Regions from separate parts of the Actinoplanes sp. NPDC021490 genome, predicted to be linked through region 3. Evidence: riboswitches for the same ligand, from Rfam matches in the RefSeq annotation. Region 3 holds a riboswitch; each other region holds the start of a gene.
The links. Region 3 has a riboswitch for cyclic di-AMP ahead of ACZ3I4_RS22040 (transglycosylase family protein). Riboswitches for the same ligand answer to the same signal wherever they lie in the genome.
Positions count from the first base shown of each region.

Region 1 (4,140 bases), on a different contig from region 3:
CCAGCTTCAAGCGGCTCATCACGGGCAAGAAGAGCGCTGCCGTACGCGAGGTGCACGCGGTCCAGGGCGTCAGCTTCGTCGCCTACAAGGGCGAGGCGATCGGCCTGATCGGCACCAACGGGTCGGGCAAGTCGACGCTGCTGCGGGCGATCGCCGGGCTGTTGCCGGTCGAGCGGGGCGGCGGCATCTACGCGGCCGGCCAGCCGTCGCTGCTGGGCGTGAACGCGGCCCTCATGAACGAGCTCTCCGGCGAGCGCAACGTCGAGCTCGGCTGCCTGGCCATGGGCATGTCCCCGGCCCAGGTCAAGGAGCAGGCGGCCGACATCATCGAGTTCTCCGGCATCAACGACCGGGGCGACTTCAGCTCGCTGCCGATGAAGACCTACTCGTCGGGCATGTCGGCCCGGCTGCGCTTCTCGATCGCCGCGGCCAAGAAGCACGACGTGCTGCTGATCGACGAGGCGCTGGCCACCGGTGACGCCAAGTTCCGCAAGCGCAGCGAGCAGCGGGTGCGTGACCTGCGCAAGGAGGCCGGCACGGTCTTCCTCGTCAGCCACAGCGAGCAGTCGATCCGCGACACCTGCGAGCGCAGCATCTGGCTGGAGTCCGGCGTGATCCGGGCCGACGGCCCGACCGAGGACGTGCTGAAGGAGTACGAGACCTACGTCAACAAGTAGGTCCCGTACCCCTTCGCGGGCTCAGCGCACCGAGAGGTGCACGTGGTTCGTGTGGTCGCTCGAGGGGTCGCCGTTACCCCTCGAGTACGCCTTCCAGCCGCTCGAAGGCAGCCAGATGCGCTTGAACCAGATGACGTAGAGCACGCCCAGCCGGTCCGAGTTGTTGATGAAGTAGTTGGCCAGCCGGGTGCCGTACGCCTTGTCACCACCCGACGCGACGCCGCCGAACCCCTTCTTCTCGGCCGCGAAGTCACAGGCCTGCCCCTTGGGATGCTCACCGCTGTTCTGCTCGCGGAAGCACGCCACATAGCGGGTGAAGCCGTCGGCCTTCGCCTGCTTGAGCGCGTGCAGGGTCCGCGGGGTGAGGCAGCCGCTGGTGGTGGGGTCCTTCTCGGTGCAGCCCTCGTCGGACAGGGAGCCGTCCTTGTTGCGCGGCGCCGGGCTGGCCTTGCTGCTGGATCCGCCGTCGGACGGCTCGTCGGCGTCCTCGCCTGTCCGGTCCGATCCGCCGGTGTTGGCGGCCTTGAGCGCGGTCTCGGCCTGCACCTTGCGCTTGGCCATCGTGTTGACGTGTTTCTGCTGGTTGCGCACCTCGGTGTCGATGGCCACCTTGGCGCGCTGCTGGGCGTCCCGGGTCGCCTTGAGGTCGGCGACGACCTGGTTCTCGCGCACCGCGACGGTCTCGAGCGTCTCGGCGCGGTCGAGGAAGCCGCCGGCCGAGCTCGCCGTGAGCAGCGCCGTCATCGGACCCATCCGGCCGGTCCGGTACGACTTCTGAATGATCTCGTCGATGGCGGCCTGCCGGGGCGCCAGGTCGGCGTCGAGCTCCTTGAGCTTCGCGGCCAGCTGGGCCTGCCGGGTCTTGGACCGGGCCAGGGCCTCCTTGGCTTCCACGAAGCCCTTGGAGGCGACCTCGAGTTGCTGGATCAGGGTCTTGGGGGCGCCCTCGCCGTCGTCGCCGGTGTCACCCGGCGCCGCAGCGGCCGGACCGGCCACCGCCAGGGTCAGCCCGGAAAGCGCGACGAGCAGGGCCAGAAGGGCCGCCGTTCGTCGCCGGACAGTCTTGTGCCGCACATCTGTTCCTTCCGTCGGCCGCCGACCGAGTTAGCTGACGGGTTCGGGACGGAAGTGATCCCTACCGCTTGCGCGGATGCACCCCACGAGATTGGTTCCCCGGTTCATCCGAAGACGATTAGGCGGCGGTCTCCAGGGGGGCGGAGACCGGTCCCGACCATACCGACTTCATCACGAGATCGACAGTTATCGCACGCGATGCAATTCATCGACGACGCGCTGTCACCGCAATAACAGAATGTGTTCGAGTGACTACGAAATTGCCCATTCTCTGGTCCTGAAGCAACGCGAACTCTCGGGTAAACTGGCCGCCGGTTCTGCCGCCGTGGCGCCGCCCCCGAGGCGCCGGCAGACCACCGCCCAATCGCCGCGAGGCGAGCCGGGGAACCAGGTCAGTGGGGTGCATCCGCGCAAGCGGTAGGGATCGCTTCCGTCCCGAACCCGTCAGCTAACCCGGTCGGCGGTTTACCGGAAGGAACTGCATTGACCGTACGACCCCGCCGGTGGCTGATGCTTGCCCTGGCGCCGATCGTGGCCCTCTCCTTTCTCGCCGTGCCCGCCTCCCCGGCGAGCGCCGAGCCGGGTGATGGCACCTCGGCTCCCAACGAGGGCGGTTCGAGCGACACAGTCGGCAAGAACGCCACTCTGGACGATGTGATCGAGTCCTCCAACCGGCGTTACGTCGCGGCCAAGGCCGCGGTAACGAAGTCCACCTCCGCTCAGAAGAAGCTGGCCGCGGAGATCAAGCTGGCCGAGGGCAAGCGCCTCTCCCTTCTTCCCGAGGTCAACGCGATCGCCGGGCAGCAGTACCGCACCGGCCACCTCGGGGCGGCCGGCTTCCTGCTCGGCAGCCAGAACTCGGACGACTTCCTGGCCAAGGCGGTCTCCCTCGAAGAGATCAACGCCATGCAGGACCGCAAGCTGTTCGAGCTCAACAAGGCCATCGCGGACGTCAACAGCAAGAAGGCCGCGCTCGACGCCGAGGTCAAGAAGCAGCAGACCAACCTCGTGGCGATGTCGAAGCAGAAGGACGCGGCCGACAAGGCGCTCGCTCTGGTCGGCGGCGACAGCCTGACGCACGGCCTGGTGCTCGCGAAGTCACCGGCCGCCGCGCCCGCGCCGCGCAATTCCGACGGCGGTTTCTCGCCCGAGAGCTGCAACGTCCAGGATGAGACCACCAGCGGCTGCGTCACCGCCCGTACGATGCACATGTACAAAGAGGTGAAGAAGGCCGGCTTCAACCGATTCGTGGGCTGCCATCGCAACGGTGGGCCGTTCGAGCACCCGAAGGGCCGAGCCTGCGACTGGTCGTTGCAGAAGCGCGGTTTCGCGCCCGCTCACAATGCCGATACCCGCACGTACGGCAACAACCTGATGGCGTTCCTGGTGCGTAATGCCGACAAACTCGGCATCTATTACGTCATCTGGTACAAGCAGATCTGGTTCCCGGCCAGCGGCTGGAAGTCGTACAGCGGGCCGAGCGACCACACCGACCACGTGCACGTGTCGATGCTCTGACCGGCCGACGAGAAAGGGCCCCGGGTGCGAACCCGGGGCCCTTTTCCGTGTCGTGGATCAGCTGGTCATGCGCCGCACCGGGGCGCGGCCGAGCGGCTGGCTCGGCGCCGGGCCGACCGGGTGGGCCGGCGGAATCGGCACGACCACCGGCTTGACCTGGGTAACCTCGACGTCCTTGCCGTGGTGCTGGAGCACCAGGCGGGCCGAGCCGCCGCCGTTGCGCAGCGAGTAGGTGACCTCGTCGGCGGTCACGTTGACGCGCAGCCGCAGACCCCGCCAGAGCAGCGAGAACTCCAGGCTGTTGATACGGCTGGGCAGGCGGGGCGAGAACGACAGCTGGCCGTTGAAGTCGCGCATGCCGCCCAGGCCGGCCACCAGCGACATCCAGGTGCCGGCCAGCGAGGCGATGTGCAGGCCGTCCCGCGAGTTCTGGTGCAGGTCGTGCAGGTCCATCAGGGCGGCCTCGCCCAGATAGTCGTGCGCCAGCTCCAGGTGCCCGGTCTCGGCCGCCATCACCGCCTGGACGCAGGCCGACAGCGACGAGTCGCGTACGGTCCGGGCGTCGTAGTAGGCGAAGTTGCGGGCCTTCTCCTCCGGGGTGAACGCGTCACCGCGGATGTACATCGCCATGACCAGGTCGGCCTGCTTGACCACCTGCTTGCGGTACAGGTCGAAATACGGGTAGTTGAGCAGCAGCGGATAAGCCTCGGGCGGAGTGTTCTCGAAGTCCCACTCCTGCAGCCGGGTGAAGCCCTCGGACTGCTGGTGAACACCCAGTTCGCGGTCGTACGGGATGTGCACCGAGGCCGCCGCGTCGCGCCAGCTCGCCGTCTCCTCGTCGTCCACGCCCAGCTTGCGGGCCAGGTCGGGG
Region 1 covers NZ_JBVHFW010000001.1:230,466-234,605, reverse strand. The annotation lists gene ACZ3I4_RS01095 (ABC transporter ATP-binding protein) at 1-677, shown strand, start outside; gene ACZ3I4_RS01090 (coiled-coil domain-containing protein) at 699-1,751, opposite strand; cyclic di-AMP (ydaO/yuaA leader) riboswitch at 1,755-1,886, opposite strand; cyclic di-AMP (ydaO/yuaA leader) riboswitch at 2,099-2,231, shown strand; gene ACZ3I4_RS01085 (coiled-coil domain-containing protein) at 2,235-3,269, shown strand; gene ACZ3I4_RS01080 (glycoside hydrolase family 65 protein) at 3,327-4,140, opposite strand, start outside.
Region 1: another riboswitch for cyclic di-AMP. It lies ahead of ACZ3I4_RS01090 (coiled-coil domain-containing protein); the one in region 3 lies ahead of ACZ3I4_RS22040 (transglycosylase family protein).

Region 2 (4,140 bases), on a different contig from region 3:
TCACCCAGCGCACGCACTCAGTGAACTCCGGAACAGGAGCTAGAGCCGCCGGGCGCTGATCTCCACACCGGCCGCCCGCAGCCGGTTGACCAGGGCATCGCCCAGACCGGTGGCCGGGGTCAGCACGCCACCCGCCGAGGCCGGGAGCGCATCGCGGTCGTGGACCAGGGCCAGCGCCGACTCGGCCAGCATCACGGACGTCGCCGCGTATCCGGGGTCGCCCTTGGCGCGGAAACGAGCCGTGTAGCGGGCGCCGGTTGTCGTGGTGGTGAAGAAGTCCATGGTGAAGTGGCCGTCCTTCTGGGCGCGCTCGCTCGGGCCGCTGCCGGGCTTGGGAAGCACGCGGTCGAGGACGAACCGGGTCGGCGGCAGCATCATGCCCGCGACCAGGGCGCCGAAGCCGAACTTGACCCCGTTGGCCACGAGCGGGGACAGCGGGGACGCGCCGACGCTCATCAGCTCGCGATAGCGGAACCCACGGCCGTACCGCCAGTTGTGCAGAGCGTTGCTGCGGCGGACGACACGGGTGTTGTAGGACGCCATGAAGAACGGCGCGAGGGTGCCCCGCAGTTTCGGGTGCACGTCGGCACCGCGGACGGTGGTGACGTCACCCTGGCGGCCCAGGTCCGGTTCGGCGGCGCGGTCGGGACTCAGCGAATAGGGGCTGGCCGCCAGCCGGCGCAACTGGCGATCGTTCTTGACCGCGTCGAGTTGCTGGCGCATCGAGTCGATCGTGCCGCCGCTGACGCCGCCACGCATGCTGGTCACGACCATCGTGGTGTCGGTGAGTTCCCCGGCGTCGTCGGCCGCGACCTGCTGCGCGAGGACGTACACCCCGAGGTCGCTCGGAATCGAGTCGAAGCCGCACGAGTGCACGATCCGGGCGCCGGTCCGCGCGGCCACTTCGTGGTTCGCGTCGATGCTGGCGCGGGCGAAGACGACTTCGCCGGTCAGGTCGACATAGTCGGTGCCGGCCTCGGCGCACGCCTGGGCCAGCGCCTTGCCGTATTTCAGGTAAGGCCCCACGGTCGTCAGCACGACCCGGGTCGAGGCCGCCAACCGTGTCAGGGCCTCGGTGTCATCGGCATCGGCCACCAGGATCGGCCAGTCGACGCCGAGCTTGTCGCGGACGGCGGCGACGCGAGACTCGGACCGGCCGGCCAGGGCGAGGCGTGTGCCCGCAGGCGCGTGTTCGGCGAGGTAGCGAGCGGTTACCGCGCCGACGAATCCGGAGGCGCCGTAGACGACAATATCGTGATCTCTGGCTTGGTCGGTCATGGTTCAGGATTCTGCATCAGCGCCCCGGAATCTGCTTGGGCGGTTTAGTCTCAAGCCGCTTGTTCCTATACCGAATCGGCTGGTTACGGGCTCATTGCGACGCCCGAACCGGCCCTGTCCGCGGATTGCGGACCCCGCGGGCGGAACGCCGAGTCCTGCCGCCGCCCGACGGGACAGACACTCATGGCATGGAGCGGGGGACCCAAGTTCCTCGGCGCGTCCGCGCGCCTCGGGGTGAAGCCGCCACACTCACGCGGCCGGGCACCTCAGCCCGAACCCGACAGCTGACCTCGCAGGCGTGGAGGGTCCACTGTCATGGCACGAGTCTGCAAACCTGCCCGTACCGCGCTTGTTCTCGCCGCGGCCGGCATCACCAGCATCACCTCCCTGATCGGGCCGCTCGCCGAGGCGCCGGCCAACGCCGCTCCCTCATCCACGACCGACGTCAACTGGGACGCCATCGCCGAGTGCGAGTCGGGCGGCAACTGGAGCATCAACACAGGCAACGGCTATTACGGAGGTCTGCAGTTCAGCCGCCGCACCTGGCGCGCCTACGGCGGGTCACGCTTCGCCGGCACCGCCGACCAGGCCAGCCGGACCGAACAGATCGCGATCGCCGAACGCGTGCGTGACGGCCAGGGCCTGGGCGCCTGGCCCACCTGCGGCCGCCGGGCCTCATCGACCAAGCAATATCGAGCCGAGCAGTTGGCCGTCGCGCGGGCCGAACAACTCGCAACCGCCCGAGCCCAGCAGCTCGCCACCGCCCGAGCCCAGCAGCTCGCCACCGCCCGGGCCAGGCAGTTGACCGCTGTCCGGGCGACTGCCCGGGCCACCGCGACCCAGGCCGCCGCCCGGGCGGCAACGGCAGCGCCGACGGCCGCAGCCGCGAGCCCGACGCCGGCACCCTCGGCAAAGCGCACCTACATCGTGCGTGCCGGCGACACCCTCGTCGTGATAGCAAAGCGGACCAATTACCCCGGGGGCTGGCGCGCGCTGCACCGTCTCAACCGTGCCTCGCTCAGCAGCCCGCACCGGATCTATCCCGGTCAGCCGCTCGCCCTCTGACCGCCGGCCGGCGGCCGGCGAAATTACGTCGACCCACTCGGGCTGACGAACTCGGGCTGGTCGAGAACCCGCAACCACGTGCCGTCGGGCTGGCGGCGCACCACCTGAGCCCGGGCGCCGGCGCCGTCACTCGGCGGCGTCGACGTCAGGGCCAGGTCACCGCTGGTCAGCGTGGGCAGCGGTTCCTCGGGCGTGAAAGTGGGCATGTGCGGCAGGGCCTCCGCCCAGAGCCGCCGGATCGCATCCCGCCCGACGGTCTGCCGCCCCGGCGGATAGGCCATCACGGCGTCTTCCTCATAGAGAAGCGCCAGGCCTTCGGCGTCTTTGGCATTCGCCCGCTCAACGAAGAGGCGGGTCAGGTCTTCGGGACGGTGGGCCTTCTCGCGTTCGGTCATGGCACCACCTTGCTCCGGGCGGATCCACAAGTCCAACGCATAGTTCTTATAGCTACTAGAATTCACAGTTATGGAACTTCGTCAGCTCGAGTACTTCGTGACCGTCGCCGAGGAGGCCAACTTCACCCGCGCCGCCGAGCGCGTCCGTATCAGCCAGTCGGGCGTGAGTTCGCAGGTCAAGGCGCTGGAGAGCGAGATCGGGGCGCCGCTTTTCGACCGCTCCGCACGGACGGCACGCCTTACCGAGGCGGGCACCGCGGCTCTCCCGTACGCGAAAGCCGCTCTGGAGGCCGCCGCGGGCTTGCGACTGGCGGTGGACGAGGTGCGCGGGCTGGTGCGGGGGCAGCTCACGGTCGGGATGGTGACGGGTTGCGAGGTGAAGCCCCTCTTCGCCGCGCTGGCGGCCTTTCATGACGCGCATCCGGCGATCGAGCTCGACCTGATCGAGGACAACTCCGACCGTCTCGTCGCCGGCGTGCGAGTGAGCACTGTGGACATCGCCCTGGTCGGAGTCGCCGGCGCCCCTCCAGAACATCTGGAGTCGCAGGTCATCGTCCGCGAAGGGCTGGCCGCGCTGGTCCCCTGGGATTCCGAGCCGGCCCGGCTCGACCGCATCACGCTGAGCGACCTCACCACACATCCCCTGGTCACCCTGCCCGAGGGCACCGGCATCCGCACCGTACTGAGTGAGTCGTGCCTGGCCGCCGGCCTGTTTCCCGACGTGGTGCTGGTCGCTTCGGCACCGGGCGCGGTGGCCGAGCTCGCGTCCCGGGGTCTCGGCGTGGGCGTGCTGAGCGAGTCCATGGCCACCGCTTTTCCGCAGCTCAAGGCCATTCCCATTGATCCCGTACGGATCCCCGCGCTGCTCGCCCTCGTCTGGCGACCACGGGTCAGCCCCGCGCTGGCCGCCGCGCTCCCCCATCTGCGCGAGGCGTTCGGGGTCGTCCCGCCGGATTCCTCAAACACGGCAGCCGCCGCGGTAAGCGGATCCGGCGGCTCGAAGCGTCTTTAGAAGTGAAGGCGGAACTTGAAGCGATGAATAGAGCAAGCAGCGGACGGGGCCTCAGGCGCGCGGATCGATGTGGATCTTCGGTGCCGATCCGCTGCGTCGCCCGGCGAGCACGTCGGCCGCCTCGTCGAGTCCGACCGTCTCGGCGACCAGCGGCCGGGGATCAACGGCTCCCGAGGCGTACGTTTCGATGGTCTCACCGAGTCCGCCGGAGGCGCTCAGAATGCCGACGACGGTGAGGTCCTTGAGCACGGCCTGGCGGGTGTCCACGAGGGACGGCTCGCCGGCCAGGCCGATGCAGACGACCCGGCCGCCGGGCTCGACGCGGTCGACGGCGAAGGCCGGCAGATCACGCGCGTTGGTCGCGTCGATGATCGAGTCGAACGGCACGGA
Region 2 covers NZ_JBVHFW010000001.1:509,691-513,830, reverse strand. The annotation lists gene ACZ3I4_RS02325 (saccharopine dehydrogenase family protein) at 40-1,278, opposite strand; cyclic di-AMP (ydaO/yuaA leader) riboswitch at 1,447-1,592, shown strand; gene ACZ3I4_RS02320 (transglycosylase family protein) at 1,594-2,343, shown strand; gene ACZ3I4_RS02315 (YybH family protein) at 2,367-2,738, opposite strand; gene ACZ3I4_RS02310 (LysR family transcriptional regulator) at 2,809-3,750, shown strand; gene ACZ3I4_RS02305 (zinc-dependent alcohol dehydrogenase) at 3,802-4,140, opposite strand, start outside.
Region 2: another riboswitch for cyclic di-AMP. It lies ahead of ACZ3I4_RS02320 (transglycosylase family protein); the one in region 3 lies ahead of ACZ3I4_RS22040 (transglycosylase family protein).

Region 3 (4,140 bases):
CGGGCGGGCGACGGCGGGCCTGTAATGAGCTATGAGCACATGGACGACGATCGTTGTCGGCGTCGATGGATCGCCGAGCAGCCGCAAGGCCCTGATCTGGGCCGCGGCCGAGGCGGCGGATCACGGCGCCGATCTTCTCGTGCTGAACGTGTGGGAGCACACACTGCTGCCACCGGTGGGTGGGCCCAGTGTTTCCGACCACGCGGTGGCCGAGCCGAGCCAGGTCACCACCGAGGAGCTGCTCCAGGTGATCAAAGAAGAGCTGGGGGAGGATCCGCCGGTTCCCGTGCAGGCCCAGGTCCGGCAGGGGCGCCCGGCCAAGGTGCTGATCGAAGAGTCGGCCGGCAAGGACCTGCTTGTCGTGGGCAAGCGCGGCCACGGCGGTTTCGCCGGGCTGGTGCTCGGCTCGGTCAGCCAGCACGTCGCCGCGTACGCGCAATGCCCGGTGACGGTGGTGCGTTAGCGCGGGTCGCGGACGGCTCCGAGGAAGAGGATCGTGCCGGTCTGCCGGTCCGAGATGGTGAACTGGAACGGCCGGTCGGCACGGAACACGGACGGGTTCACGGTGGCCGAGGTCGTCATGACCCCGCCCGTGACGGCGGCGGCCTCGGTGCCCTTCTCGTCCACCTTCACGTACGTCTTGTGGTAGACCTTCTCGAGCCATCGGCCGTCGGGTGACATCGGACGGAAGTTCGCCCGGCCCGGGTCGAAAGCCGTGACCATGCCCAGTTTCCGCAGCGGCCCGTTCAGGTCGCCCTCCCAGCGCAGCTCGAAGCGGGGCAGGGCGACGTCTTCGAACTTGCGGGACACGAGACCGGTGCTCAGGGCCTGCCACTGGGCGGCGCCGGCCGTCGTGCCGTCCTCGGACAGGATGATTTCCATGCCGTAGCGCCCCTTTTCGCCGTACGGGAGACGCAGCATGCGGAAGCCGTCGCGCTCGGCGTAGAGCAGCGAACGGCCGGTGAGATGCATCATCGGCACGGTGACCGGGCCGCCCGGCGTCGTGAACCTCTCGCCGCGCGCGGTCTCGAACTCGTTCTGCCATTTTCCGAGGAAATACACCGCATTGAGCAGGACGAGCACCGCCTGCGCACTGGGCAGTCCGAGCTCGCGGGCGATGCCCTTGATGCGGCCGCCGGTGTTCTCGTCGACCCAGTCGTCGATCTTGCGGGCCGCCTCGGGCGAACCCAGGTCGACATCCTCCACCGTGCCGCCGAAACTGCGCCGTACGAACTCGAGATAGTCGTCCTCGAGGGTGCCGTTGTTGTAGAGCGCGTCGGACACCGACAGCGTCACCTCGTCGGTGTCGGCCAGCTCCCGCAGCAGCGCCCCGACCCGTTCGTCCTGACCCTCGCGCAGGCCCAGCACCCGGGCCATCTCGGCCGCCGTGCCGCCCTCGGCGCCGGCCGAGACCATGGCCAGCAGCACGGCCACCGACAGCGGCGAGGTGATCGTGTTCCGGTCCGCCCGGTCGACCTCGCGGAACAGGTCGAAGCCGAACCGGCCGACCGCCCGCGCCACCGGGCCCGCGTCGGCCGCGGCCAGCTCGACCTGAATGCGAGCGGCATCACCCGGTGGCTTGCCGCCACCGCACGCGGCGGTCACCAACACGCCGCAGACCAGGACAAACGTTGTCAGGAGACGGATCACACAACTGAGACTGGGAATCGGTCCGGCGGGTTCCCGGCCGATGAGAACAAGCTCACGATTGAGCCTTCAAGTTTGGCCGTACGGGTCCCGGCGTGGTTACCGTCGGCCGGTCCGCAATCGCGGCACCCCGGGCGGAACGCCGAATCCTGCCGCCGCCCGCGAGGAAACGAACCCAGGCATGGAGCGGGGGACCCACTAGTTCCTCGGCGCGCCGCTGCATTGAGACGCCGGCGCGCCTCGGGGTGAAGCCGCGTCTCGCGGCCGGGCAGCCCAGCCCGAACCCGACAGCTCACCTCGCAGGCGTGGAGGTAGTTCTGTCATGGCACAGCTCGGAAAGAAGACCCGTGTCGCGTTCGGCCTGACGGTCGCCGGTGTCGCCGGAGCGTTCGGCCTGCTCGGCCCCGCGTCGCCGGCCCAGGCGTCGAGCGTCAACTGGGACGCCGTCGCCAAGTGCGAGTCCGGCGGCAACTGGAGCATCAACACCGGCAACGGCTACTACGGTGGCCTGCAGTTCAGCCGCAGCACCTGGAAGGCGTACGGGGGCACGAAGTATGCCTCGACCGCGAACAAGGCCACCAAGGCCGAGCAGATCAAGGTCGCGGAGAAGGTGCTGAAGGGTCAGGGCATCGGGGCCTGGCCGACCTGCGGCAAGAAGGCGGGAGTGAAGAAGGCCACTCCGGTCGCCGCGAAGAAGCCCGCCAAGTCCACCGGCAAGTACTACGTCGTGCGGTCCGGCGACACGCTGGCCTCCATCGCGGCCAAGAAGCACGTCAAGGGTGGCTGGAAGGCCCTCTACCAGCTCAACAAGTCGACGCTGGACAGCCCCAGCCGGATCTTCCCCGGTCAGCGGCTCGCCCTCTGATCGGCCGTGTGCCCGGCCCGGTCGCGGGCCGGGCACACGTTATCTTTCCCGGGCCGATCGGCTGTACATCGACAGAATTAAATGGAAACTTAAACTTTACAAGCGGTTCTTCCCCGCTGGAGCCCACGAACTGTGAGGATCTCTCACATAGACATACGTGGATGTCTATGCTCGTGGGGAGGAACAAACGTGAGATTTGCTGTCGCGCTGGCCGGCGCCATCGCCCTGGCCAGTGGGGGCCTGGTGGTCACCGCCACTACCGCGTCCGCCGCGCCGGTCACCCCCGGCTCGTCGTTGCTCGACCAGGCCGGACCGTCGATCAAGAAGTCGGACAAGGACCGCTACGCGGTCTACAGCACCAGGAACGGGATCACCCGCTACACCCGCACGTACGACGGGCTCCGCGTCTACGGCGGCGACCTGGTCATCCGTACGAAGGCCGGGAAGTTCGCCGGAGCCTCGGCCGGCCTGACCCGGCCGCTCAGCCTGAGCACCAAGCCGTCGGTCACCGCCGACCGGGCCGCCGCCGCGGCGAAGGCCGAGTTCGAGGGCACGATCACCGGGACCGCCAAGCCGGAGCTGTTCGTCGACGCGAGCAGCGGCCTCGGCAAGCTGTCCTGGGAAACGGTGATCACCGGCTGGCAGCCCGACGGTCAGACGCCGTCGCGCTTCCACGTCATCTCGGACGCGCTGACCGGCCGGGTCGCCGGCTCGTACGACGAGATCGAGAACGTCGCGGGCACCGGCAACAGCATCTACTCCGGTCCGGTGGCGCTCGAGTCGACCGCGGCGGGGGAGTCGTTCAACCTGATCGATCCCGTACGCGGGGGCGGTCTGACCTGCGACATGGGCAACCGCACGTCGGGCGCCTGTGCCACGTTCACCGACGCCGACAACACCTGGGGCACGGGCGCGCCCGCCGACCGGCAGTCGGCCGCCGTGGACGCCCACTTCGGCGCGGCCGTCACATTCGACTACTTCAAGGACGTGCACGGCCGCAACGGCATCTTCGGCGACGGTCGCGGTGTCCCCTCGCGTGTGCACTACGGCAGCGCGTACGTGAACGCCTTCTGGGACGGCGCCCAGATGACCTACGGCGACGGCACGGGCAACGCCAAGCCGCTGGTCGCGCTGGACGTGGCCGGGCACGAGATGTCGCACGGCGTCACCGAGAACGTCGTGCCGGGCGGGCTGACCTACTCGGGTGAGTCCGGTGGCCTGAACGAGTCGACGAGCGACATCTTCGGCAGCATGGTCGAGTTCCACGCGGGCAGCACCGAGGACGCCGGCGACTACGACATCGGCGAGAAGATCGACATCAACGGCAACGGGTCGCCGCTGCGCTACATGTACAACCCGACCCTCGACGGGCGCTCGCACGGCTGCTGGTCGACCTCCACCCGCAGCGTCGACGTGCACTACTCCTCCGGCGTCGCCAACCACTTCTTCTTCAACCTGGCCGAGGGTTCGGGCGCGACCGCGTACGGGACCTCGCCGGTCTGTGGCAGCGCCGAGTCGGTCACCGGTATCGGCCGGGAGAAGGCCGCGAAGATCTGGTTCCGGGCCCTCGACGCGTACTTCGTCTCGAACACCGGCTACGTCAACACGTCGACGCCGGCCAACACCGC
Region 3 covers NZ_JBVHFW010000008.1:61,080-65,219, forward strand. The annotation lists gene ACZ3I4_RS22030 (universal stress protein) at 32-463, shown strand; gene ACZ3I4_RS22035 (serpin family protein) at 460-1,650, opposite strand; cyclic di-AMP (ydaO/yuaA leader) riboswitch at 1,808-1,967, shown strand; gene ACZ3I4_RS22040 (transglycosylase family protein) at 1,970-2,512, shown strand; gene ACZ3I4_RS22045 (M4 family metallopeptidase) at 2,702-4,140, shown strand, end outside.